3 regions of the Streptomyces sp. NPDC047974 genome follow, and region 1 is predicted to be linked to each of the others. Evidence: riboswitches for the same ligand, from Rfam matches in the RefSeq annotation. Region 1 holds a riboswitch; each other region holds the start of a gene.

Region 1 (3,263 bases):
GTCGCGAGGGCCTGGGCCCCGGGGCGCCGGCGGGTGGTCTCGGCCGCGATCAGCCGTACGGTGGCCTGGAGTTCGGGGTCGGCGCTCATGCCGGGGAGGTGGACGACCCGGGGCAGGGCGGCCAGGACGGGGTGCCGTCCGGTGACGCCCTCGTAGGCGAACTTGCCGCACACGACGCGTACGACCGGGCCGTCGCCGCCGAGGTCGACGACGCCTTCGCGGCCCGGCGGATGGGCCGCCTCCAGGTCCGGGTAGGCCACGGCGACCGCTTCCGGAGAACCCGTCAGCTCGTGCGGGTCGCCGTGCGGCAGCAGCACCAGGTCGCCGGGCACGAGCCGCAGGGGCGCCCGGCCGGGCACGCGCAGCCAGCAGACGCCCTCGGCGACCAGGTGGAAGCCCGCGGTGGGCAGGGGCGCGATCCCGCAGCCCCAGTCGGGCCGGCCGGAGCGCAGCTGGTTGAGCAGCACGCCGGTGAAGCGGGTCGCGGCCATGATGTCGGCGAGTACGTCCATGGCCGTGAGCGTAGGCGAGGAGCCACCTTGCGTCGCAGCGGATGAGACGTACGGGCAAAAAGAGGAGAGCTTTCGTCATGGAGCGTCCGGCGAGGGCTTCCTAGTGTGGAGCGCGGGCCGACGTCCACGACGGCCCGGCCGCACCCCCGTGCGGCCCCTGACGCGAGGGAGAAACCCATGAGCAAGGTCTGGTTCGTCACCGGTTCGTCGCGCGGCTTCGGCCGGCGGTTCGTCGAGGCCGCCCTGGACCGCGGCGACCGGGTCGCCGCCACCGCCCGCGACGCGGGGAACCTCTCCGACCTGTCCGGGCGGTACGGCGACGCCGTGCTCGCCCTGACCCTGGACGTGACCGACAAGGACGCGGTGTTCGCGGCCGTCGGGCGGGCCAGGGAGCACTTCGGCCGGCTCGACGTGGTCGTCAACAACGCCGGGTACGGCCTGTTCGGCGCCGTGGAGGAGCTGACCGAGCGGGCGCTGCGCGACCAGCTGGAGACCAACCTGTTCGGCGCCCTGTGGGTGACCCAGGCCGCGCTGCCGCACCTGCGCGAGCAGGGCGGCGGCCACATCGTGCAGATCTCCTCCACCGGTGGCGTCGCGGCCTGGCCGCTGGTCGGCGGCTACCACGCCTCGAAGTGGGCGCTGGAGGGGCTGACCGAGTCGCTGGCGCAGGAGGTGGCGGACCTCGGCATCCAGGTCACGCTGATCGAGCCGGGCGCGTACGCCACCGACTGGGGTGGGGAGTCGGCCGTCCACTCGGAGCCGATCCCGGCGTACGACGGCGCCCGCGAGGCGCTCGGCGCGTTCGTCGCGACGCTGGACCTGGGCGACCCGGCCGCCGCCGGGCGGGCGCTGCTGGAGGTCGTCGACGCGGACGAGCCGCCGCTGCGCGTCTTCCTCGGCACCCAGGGAAACGAGATGCTGCCGCAGGTCTACGCCGACCGGCTCAGGACCTGGGCGGACTGGCAGGAGCTGTCGGTGCGGGCGCAGGGCTGAGCACGGGGGGCGGCGGCGCCCCGGCCGGGTGCTTCGGAGCGCGAGTGACCGACCCCGCATTGTGATGAAGCAGGTCAACACACTAATGTCACAGGGCCTTGGTGTTCGGGAAACCGGTGCAGTACCGGTGCGGCCCTCGCCACTGTGATCGGGAGGTCCGGCTCCGTCCCTTCGGGGAAGCCACTGCTCCGCCGCGGGAGACCGTCGCGGGGTGGGAAGGCGGAGTCGGGCGGCACTACCGTCAGCCAGGAGACCGGCCAGGGCGCGTTGTCCATCCACGAGGTGCTGGAGAGGGTCTCCCGATCATGCATATCGCCGAGGGGTATCTGCCCCCCGTCCACGCGGCCGCCTGGGGCGTCGCATCGGCTCCGTTCGTCGTCCACGGCGTCCGCGCGCTCACCCGCGAGGTGCGCGCCAACCCCGAGTCCACCCTGCTGCTCGGCGCCTCCGGCGCCTTCACCTTCGTCCTGTCCGCACTCAAGCTGCCCTCGGTGACCGGCAGTTGCTCCCACCCTACGGGTACGGGGCTGGGCGCCATCCTGTTCCGGCCACCGATCATGGCGGTGCTCGGCACGATCACCCTGCTGTTCCAGGCCCTGCTGCTCGCCCACGGCGGGCTGACCACGCTGGGCGCGAACGTCTTCTCGATGGCGATCGTCGGTCCGTGGGCCGGATACGGCACCTATCTGCTGGTCCGGCGGTCCGGGGCGCCGCTGATGGTGGCGGTGTTCTTCGGCGCGTTCGTCGCCGACCTCTCCACCTACTGCGTGACCAGCGTCCAGCTGGCCCTCGCCTTCCCCGACCCGGGCAGCGGCGTGGCGGGCTCGCTCGCCAAGTTCGGCGGGATCTTCGCGGTGACGCAGATTCCGCTCGCGGTGAGCGAGGGGCTGCTGACCGTCCTGGTCATGCGGTTGCTCACCCAGTCCAGCAAGGGCGATCTGCTGCGGCTCGGCGTGCTCGCCGCGCCGAAGAAGGCGGAGCGGCGCGAGGAGGCGACGGCGTGATGAGCAGGAACACGAAGATCAACGGTCTGCTGCTCCTGCTGGTGGCGGCGCTGGCCGTGCTGCCGCTGGCGCTGGGGCTCGGCGACCACAAGGAGGAGCCGTTCACCGGCGCCGACGCCGAGGCGGAGACGGCGATCACGGAGATCGAGCCGGACTACGAGCCGTGGTTCTCGCCGCTGTACGAGCCGCCGTCCGGCGAGATCGAGTCGGCGCTGTTCTCGCTCCAGGCGGCGCTGGGCGCCGGTGTCCTCGCGTACTACTTCGGGCTGCGGCGCGGCCGGCGGCAGGGCGAGGAGCGGGCGGCGGCCCGCGCCGAGGGCACCGTGCCCGCCCAGGGCGCGGACAAGGGCGCGTAGCCGCCGATGCTGCCGATCGACGCGGCGGCGCACAGCAGTCGCTGGCGCCGCCGCCATCCGGCGGAGAAGGCCCTGCTCGGTTTCGGTCTGACGCTGTGCGCGGTCTGCCTGCCGCCGTGGCCGGGGGCGCTCCTGGTCGCCGCGGCGACCCTCGCCGTGCTGCTCGGTCCGGCCGGTGTGCCGGGCCGGCAGCTGTGGCGGGCCTTCCGGATCCCGCTGGGCTTCTGCGTCACGGGAGCCGTTCCGCTGCTGTTCTCGGTGGGCGGGCCCGGTGGTCCCGTCGCCTGGGCGCCGGACGGTCCGGTGCACGCGGGCGAGCTGTTGCTGCGGACGGCGTCGGCCTCGCTGGGCGTGCTCCTGTTCGCCTTCACCACGCCGGTGTCGGACGTGCTGCCGCG
Region 2 (3,263 bases), on a different contig from region 1:
TGCACGGGCAGCGGCCCGCCGGGCGCGCGCGCCGCGTCCGCCCGCACGTCGGCGAGGGACTTGGCGCAGCCGGGCGTGCCGGTGCAGGCGGTGACGCCGGTGCGGGGGTCGGCCGGGCCGGTGACCAGGCCGTGCGCGGCGAGGGCGGGGAGCAGGTCCGGGGCCGGGCCCGCCACGACGACCCCGCGCCAGGGGGTGAGCCGCACCTCGTCCGCGCCCGCGCCGAGCGCCCGCAGCTGCCCGGCGGTCAGCCGGCCGAGGGGGGCGAGGACGTGCAGGGCGTGGTCGCCGAGCGGACCGGGTGCGGGCGGGAGGGCCGCCGGGGGAGGGGCGAAGGAGGGCACGGGCTCCGCGGTGATCGCCGCGCGGGCCAGGGCGCGGGCCCAGTCCGGGAGGTGCGCGCCGGGCAGCTCGCGCGGGCGCCACGCCCCGGTGCCGGCGGCCTCGGCGGCGTCGAGGAAGGCGAGGGCGCAGGCCAGGGCGGCGCGGACGGCGGTTCCGGCTGTTCCGGCGGCGGACCCGGCTGCTGCCGCGTGCCCGGCTCCGCCGGCTCCGGCGCCCGGCAGGCGGAAGGTTTCGGTGCCCGCCGTCAGGAACGCGGCGCCGTCCGGTGCTGCGATCAAGGTCACATCGCCGCCGAGGCCCGCGACGTCGCCGCGGCCGTCGTCGAGGGCGAAGAGGAAGCGGCCGGAGAGGGCCGCCGCGCGGGGCTCCGCGCAGAGCGCGGCGTCCAGGGCGCGGGCCCACAACTGCACGTCGGCGTGGCCGAGTCCGTCGAGGCCGGCGGCCGGGGAGGCCACGATGTTGCGGACCCGCTCGTGGGTGGGGGAGGGCAGCAGGCCCGCGTCGGCGAGGAGCGCGGCGAGACCGGCGCCGCAGCCGTCGCGCAGGCCGCGCAGCTCGGCGTTGCCGCGCGAGGTGACGGAGAGGCTGCCGTCGCCCAGCGACTCCGCCGCGTCGGCCAGGACCATGACCTGACGTGACGTCAAGCGTCCGGCGGGCAGGCGGAGTCGGGCGAGGAGCCCGTCGGCGGCGGCGTGCAGCCGGAGCGCCCCGGGGCACGCGTCGCCACGGTCCCTTGTCGGCGCTTCGCCCGGTTCGGGCGAGGGGGGCGGGGTCGGCGGCATGGCGGCGAGCATACCCACGGGGAACCGGGCGGCCACCGAGTGTGATCCGGCCGACTCTCGGGCCCCCTCCGGCCCGCCGACGCCACGCCTTACTATGCAGATCGGCATGGGGTCCCAGGGCCCCGGGGAGGAAGCCCGGTGAGAATCCGGCGCGGTCCCGCCACTGTGAGCCCGTACCGGCCATCGGTACGGGTGAGTCAGGAACTCCCCGCCGACCCACGACCACCCGGGGCGCGGACAACCCCGAGGAAGGCCTGAGCCTCGCCATGCTCCTGCTGCTGTCGCACTCCGACACCGACCTGCTCAGCGCCCGTGCGGCCGGGGGGCCGGTGGAGTACCGCTTCGCCAACCCCTCCCGTCTCCCGCTCGGCGACCTCGAAGGCCTCCTCGACGGCGCCGAGCTCGTCGTCGTCCGCCTCCTCGGCGGCGTCCGCTCCTGGCAGGAGGGGCTCGACGCGATCCTCGCCACCGGGAAGCCGGTCGTCGTCCTCAGCGGCGAACAGGCCCCCGACGCCCAGCTGATGGGTGCCTCCACGGTGCCGGTCGGCGTCGCCACCGAGGCGCACGCCTACCTCGCGCACGGCGGCCCCGCCAACCTGGAGCAGCTGGCCCGCTTCCTCTCCGACACCGTCCTCCTCACCGGCCACGGCTTCGAGGCCCCGGCGGCCGCCCCCACCTGGGGCCCGCTGGAGCGCACCGCCCGCGTCACCGAGGGCCCGACGGTCGCCGTGCTCTACTACCGCGCCCACCACATGAGCGGGAACACCGCCTTCGTCGGCGCCCTCTGCGAAGCGATCGAGGACGCCGGGGCCCGCGCGCTCCCGCTGTACGTGGCCTCGCTGCGGGCCCCCGAGGAGGAGCTGCTCGCCGAGCTCCGCGGCGCCGACGCCATCGTCACCACCGTCCTCGCCGCCGGCGGCACCAAGCCGGCCGCGGCGCAGGCCGGCGGCGACGAGGAGGCGTGGGACGCGGGCGCGCTCGCCGCGCTCGACGTGCCCGTCCTCCAAGCGCTGTGCCTGACCGGCTCGCGGGCGAACTGGGAGGAGAACGACGAGGGCCTGTCGCCGCTGGACGCGGCCAGCCAGGTCGCCGTCCCCGAGTTCGACGGCCGGCTCATCACCGTCCCGTTCTCCTTCAAGGAGATCGACGCCGACGGCCTGCCCGCGTACGTCGCCGACGCCGAGCGCGCCGCCCGCGTCGCCGGCATCGCCGTCCGCCACGCCCGTCTCCGGCACATCCCGAACCCGGAGAAGCGGCTGGCCCTCGTCCTCTCCGCGTACCCGACCAAGCACTCCCGCATCGGCAACGCCGTCGGCCTCGCCACCCCCGCCTCCGCCGTCGCCCTGCTGCGCCGGCTGATCGAGGAGGGGTACGACTTCGGGCCCGAGGCCGACCTCCCGGGCCTGGTCTCCGGCGACGGCGACGAGCTGATCCACGCCCTCATCGAGGCCGGCGGCCACGACCAGGACTGGCTCACCGAGGAGCAGCTGGCGAAGAACCCGGTCCGCATCCCGGCCGCCGACTACAAGCGCTGGTACGCCGAACTCCCGGCCGAGCTGCGCGAGCAGGTCGAGGAGCACTGGGGCCCCGCGCCCGGCGAGATGTTCCTCGACCGGTCCCGGAACCCGGAGGGCGACATCGTCCTCGCCGCCCTGCGCCGCGGGAACCTGCTGGTCCTCATCCAGCCGCCGCGCGGCTTCGGCGAGAACCCGATCGCGATCTACCACGACCCCGACCTGCCGCCCTCCCACCACTACCTGGCCGCCTACCGCTGGATCGCGGCCCGCGCGGAGGACGGCGGCTTCGGCGCCGACGCGATGGTCCACCTCGGCAAGCACGGCAACCTGGAGTGGCTGCCGGGCAAGAACGCCGGCCTGTCCGCCGCCTGCGGCCCGGACGCGGCCCTCGGCGACCTGCCGCTGGTCTACCCGTTCCTCGTCAACGACCCGGGCGAGGGCACCCAGGCCAAGCGCCGCGTCCACGCCACCCTCGTCGACCACCTCGTGCCGCCGATGGCCCGCGCCGACTCGTACGGCGACATCGCGCGCCTGGAGCAGCTCCTCGACGAGTACGCGCAGATCTCCTCCATGGACCCGGCGAAGCTGCCGGCGATCCGCGCCCAGATCTGGACCCTCA
Region 3 (3,263 bases), on a different contig from region 1:
CGTTCCATGACCACGGCGGACTTCACCAGGACGCCGTGGCGGCCGGCGTTGGCCATGGCGGAGAGGAGCGGGGGCATGGTGGCGAGGACGACGGCGCACGGGGAGGCGACGATCATGAAGGTCATCGCCCGGAGCAGGGTGGACCGGAGGTCGGAGCCCAGGAGCAGCGGGATCGTGAAGATCAGCAGGGTGACGGCGACCATGGCGATGCTGTAGCGCTGCTCGACCTTCTCGATGAAGAGCTGGGTCGGCGCCTTGGTCTCGGCGGCCTCCTCGACCATCGCCACGATCCGGGCGATCACCGACTCGGAGGGGTCGCGCTCGACCCGCACGCGCAGGGCGCCGGAGCCGTTCAGGGTGCCGGCGAAGACCTCGTCGCCCGGCTGCTTGGCCACGGGCAGCGGTTCCCCGGTGATGGTGGCCTGGTCGACGTCGCTCGCGCCGTCGAGCACGCGGCCGTCGGCGCCGATCCGCTCACCGGGCCGGACGAGGACGACGTCGCCGACGGCGAGGGAGCCGGCCGGGACGACCTCCTCCGTGCCGTCGCCCGCGAGCCGTGTCGCCGTCTCCGGCGCCAGGTCGAGCAGGCCGCGTACGGAGTCGGCGGTCCGGGCGGTGGCGACGGCCTCCAGCGCGCCGGAGGTCGCGAAGATGACGATGAGCAGCGCGCCGTCGAGGACCTGGCCGATGGCGGCGGCGCCGAGCGCGGCCACCACCATCAGGAGGTCCACGTCCAGGGTCCGTTCCCCGAGGGCCTTCAGGCCCTCCCAGCCGGGCTCCCAGCCGCCGGTGGCGTACGTGGCCGCGAACAGCGGGCCCCACAGCCAGGCCGGCGCGCCGAGCAGGTACAGCGGGAGGGCGGCCAGGAAGAGCAGCAGGGCCGCGAGCGCCCAGCGGGCTTCGGGCAGCGCCAGGACGCGGGTGCGCCGGCGGGGCGGTACGCGGCCGGGGCGGGGCGACGGGGCGGCGGGGGTCTGCGGCCCGGGGCTCTGCAGGACGGAGGACATGACGAAGCAACCCTTCACGGGGCCGGCGGGACGATGCGCCCACCATACAGGAACACATGAATAGGTCTTCAGGTGTCGTCCGTATCATGGTCACATGGGCCACGGACCGATTGCCACCAGCACCACGCGCGAGCGCCTCGACGCGGTCGGCGCCACCGACGTCGCCGCGACGCTCCAGGCCCTCGCCACGCCCTCGCGGCTGTACATCCTGGCGCGCCTGCGCGAAGGACCTTCCTCGGTCGGGGAGTTGGCCACGGCCGTCGGCATGGAGCCCTCCGCCTGCTCCCACCAGCTCCGTCTGCTGCGCAACCTCGGTCTGGTGACCGGCGAGCGCCACGGCCGCTCGATCGTCTACGCCCTCTACGACAACCACGTCGCCGAACTCCTCGACCAGGCGCTGCACCACGTCGAGCACCTGCGCCTCGGCGTCCGCGACCTGCCCGCCGAGCTCGACGCGCCGGCCGCCCGTACGGGCGCCGCCGCGGGCGAGTAGCCCCGCCGGGGAGCAAGATCCGGTCGTGGTAACTTGCCAGGGCCAGTCGCACCCCTGCACGGATCCACGCGGTCCGTGCGGAGGTCAGGGAATCCGGTGGGAATCCGGAACTGACGCGCAGCGGTGAGGGTGACGGGCGGGACATCGGCCACTGGGCCCCGAGGGGGCCTGGGAAGGCGTTCCGTCCGGACGACCCCGAGTCCGAAGACCTGCTGGCGGCCCGGGCGGCGGTCGTACGGCGCCCGGGGAGCACCGTACATCAGGCTCCGCGCATGAGCCGTGACGCAGAGGATCCTTCCCCGTGCCGTTCCCCGTGCCCTTCGCGCACACCGCCCGTTCCCCCCGTCCCTCCCGATCCGCCGGCTCTTCTCGTTCCGTGCGTTCCGTCCGTTCCGCCGTGCTGCTCGTGGCCGGTGCCGTGCTCGCGGCCGGCTGCGGCGCCGGCGGGACGGCGTCGCCCGGCCCGTCCGGAGCGAAGGCGGCGGACGGCGCCGGGTATCCCGTCCGCCTCGACAACTGCGGACAGCGCGTCGAGGTCGCCGCCGCGCCCCGCCGGGCCGTCGCCCTCGACCAGGGGTCGGCCGAGATCCTGCTCTCCCTCGGCCTCGCCGACCGGATGGCGGGCACCGCCACCTGGACGGACCCGGTGCTCAAGGGCCTGGAGAAGGCGAACGCGTCCGTGCCCCGGCTCGCCGAGCGCTACCCGTCGTTCGAGAAGGTGCTCGACGCCGAACCCGACTTCGTCAGCGCCTCCTTCCTCTACACCCTGGGCAAGGGCGGGGTGGCGCCCCGCGAGCAGTTCACGAAGCTCGGCGTCCCCACGTACCTCTCCCCCGCCGACTGCGTCGGCAAGGACAACGGCGGCGACGGCGACGGCGTGCGCACCGAGCCGCTCACGATGGACGCCGTGTACGGCGAAGTCCGCGACCTGGCACGGATCTTCGGGGTTCCGGAGCGCGGCGACAAGCTCGTCGGGGAGCTCCGCGCCCGGGTGGAGAAGGCCAAGGCCGGGGCCGACTTCGGGGACGCGTCCGTCCTGTACTGGTTCTCCGACTCCCAGGGGCCGTACATGGCCGGCTGCTGCGGCGCGCCGGGGATCATCAGCGGGACGCTCGGCGTGCGGAACGTCTTCGACGACACGAAGGAGGAGTGGCCGCAGATCAACTGGGAGACGGTCGTCGACCGCGACCCCGACGTGCTGGTGATCGCCGACCTGACCCGCAAGGCGCAGTCGGCCGAGAGCGCCGCGAAGAAGATCGAGTTCCTGGAGTCGCACCCGGTCACCCGGAACATGACGGCGGTCCGGAAGAAGCGGTACGTGATCCTCAGCGGCCAGGCCATGAACCCCACCATCCGCACCGTGGAAGGCATCGAGCAGCTGGCGGCCGCCCTGCGCACGCACGGGCTCGCGAAGTGACCTCCACCTCCACCTCGACCTCGACCTCCACTTCCGCCGCCACTTCCGCCGCCGCCTCCGCGCGGTCCTCCCGTGCGCTCACGCCGTTCGCCGGGGCGGCCGGGGTCGTGCTCCTCTGCGTCTCGGTCGCGCTCGCCGTCACCCTCGGCCCCGCCGACATCCGGGTCGCCGACGCCTGGTCCGTCGTCGCCGCACGCCTCGGCGGGGAGCCGTCCGGCCTGAGCACGATCCGCGAGGGCATCGTCTGGGACCTGCGGCTGCCCCGTACCCTCCTCGCCGCCGTGTGCGGGGCCGGGCTCGCCGTCTGCGGCGCGGTGATGCAGTCGCTGCTGCGCAATCCGCTCGC

The links. Region 1 has a riboswitch for cobalamin ahead of AB0E19_RS25405 (energy-coupling factor ABC transporter permease). Riboswitches for the same ligand answer to the same signal wherever they lie in the genome.
Region 2: it holds a riboswitch for cobalamin, as region 1 does, so the genes downstream of both, cobN (cobaltochelatase subunit CobN) here and AB0E19_RS25405 (energy-coupling factor ABC transporter permease) in region 1, are expected to answer to the same signal.
Region 3: it holds a riboswitch for cobalamin, as region 1 does, so the genes downstream of both, AB0E19_RS34100 (ABC transporter substrate-binding protein) here and AB0E19_RS25405 (energy-coupling factor ABC transporter permease) in region 1, are expected to answer to the same signal.

The regions. Positions count from the first base shown of each region.
Region 1 is NZ_JBEZNU010000019.1:84,663-87,925, reverse strand. It holds gene AB0E19_RS25415 (AraC family transcriptional regulator) at 1-512, opposite strand, end outside; gene AB0E19_RS25410 (SDR family NAD(P)-dependent oxidoreductase) at 690-1,505, shown strand; cobalamin riboswitch at 1,560-1,782, shown strand; gene AB0E19_RS25405 (energy-coupling factor ABC transporter permease) at 1,811-2,509, shown strand; gene AB0E19_RS25400 (energy-coupling factor ABC transporter substrate-binding protein) at 2,509-2,865, shown strand; gene cbiQ (cobalt ECF transporter T component CbiQ) at 2,872-3,263, shown strand, end outside.
Region 2 is NZ_JBEZNU010000022.1:89,650-92,912, reverse strand. It holds gene AB0E19_RS27460 (cobalamin biosynthesis protein CobG) at 1-1,139, opposite strand, end outside; cobalamin riboswitch at 1,219-1,354, shown strand; gene cobN (cobaltochelatase subunit CobN) at 1,394-3,263, shown strand, end outside.
Region 3 is NZ_JBEZNU010000039.1:7,110-10,372, reverse strand. It holds gene AB0E19_RS34110 (heavy metal translocating P-type ATPase) at 1-1,007, opposite strand, end outside; gene AB0E19_RS34105 (metalloregulator ArsR/SmtB family transcription factor) at 1,102-1,500, shown strand; cobalamin riboswitch at 1,587-1,711, shown strand; gene AB0E19_RS34100 (ABC transporter substrate-binding protein) at 1,877-2,917, shown strand; gene AB0E19_RS34095 (iron chelate uptake ABC transporter family permease subunit) at 3,025-3,263, shown strand, end outside.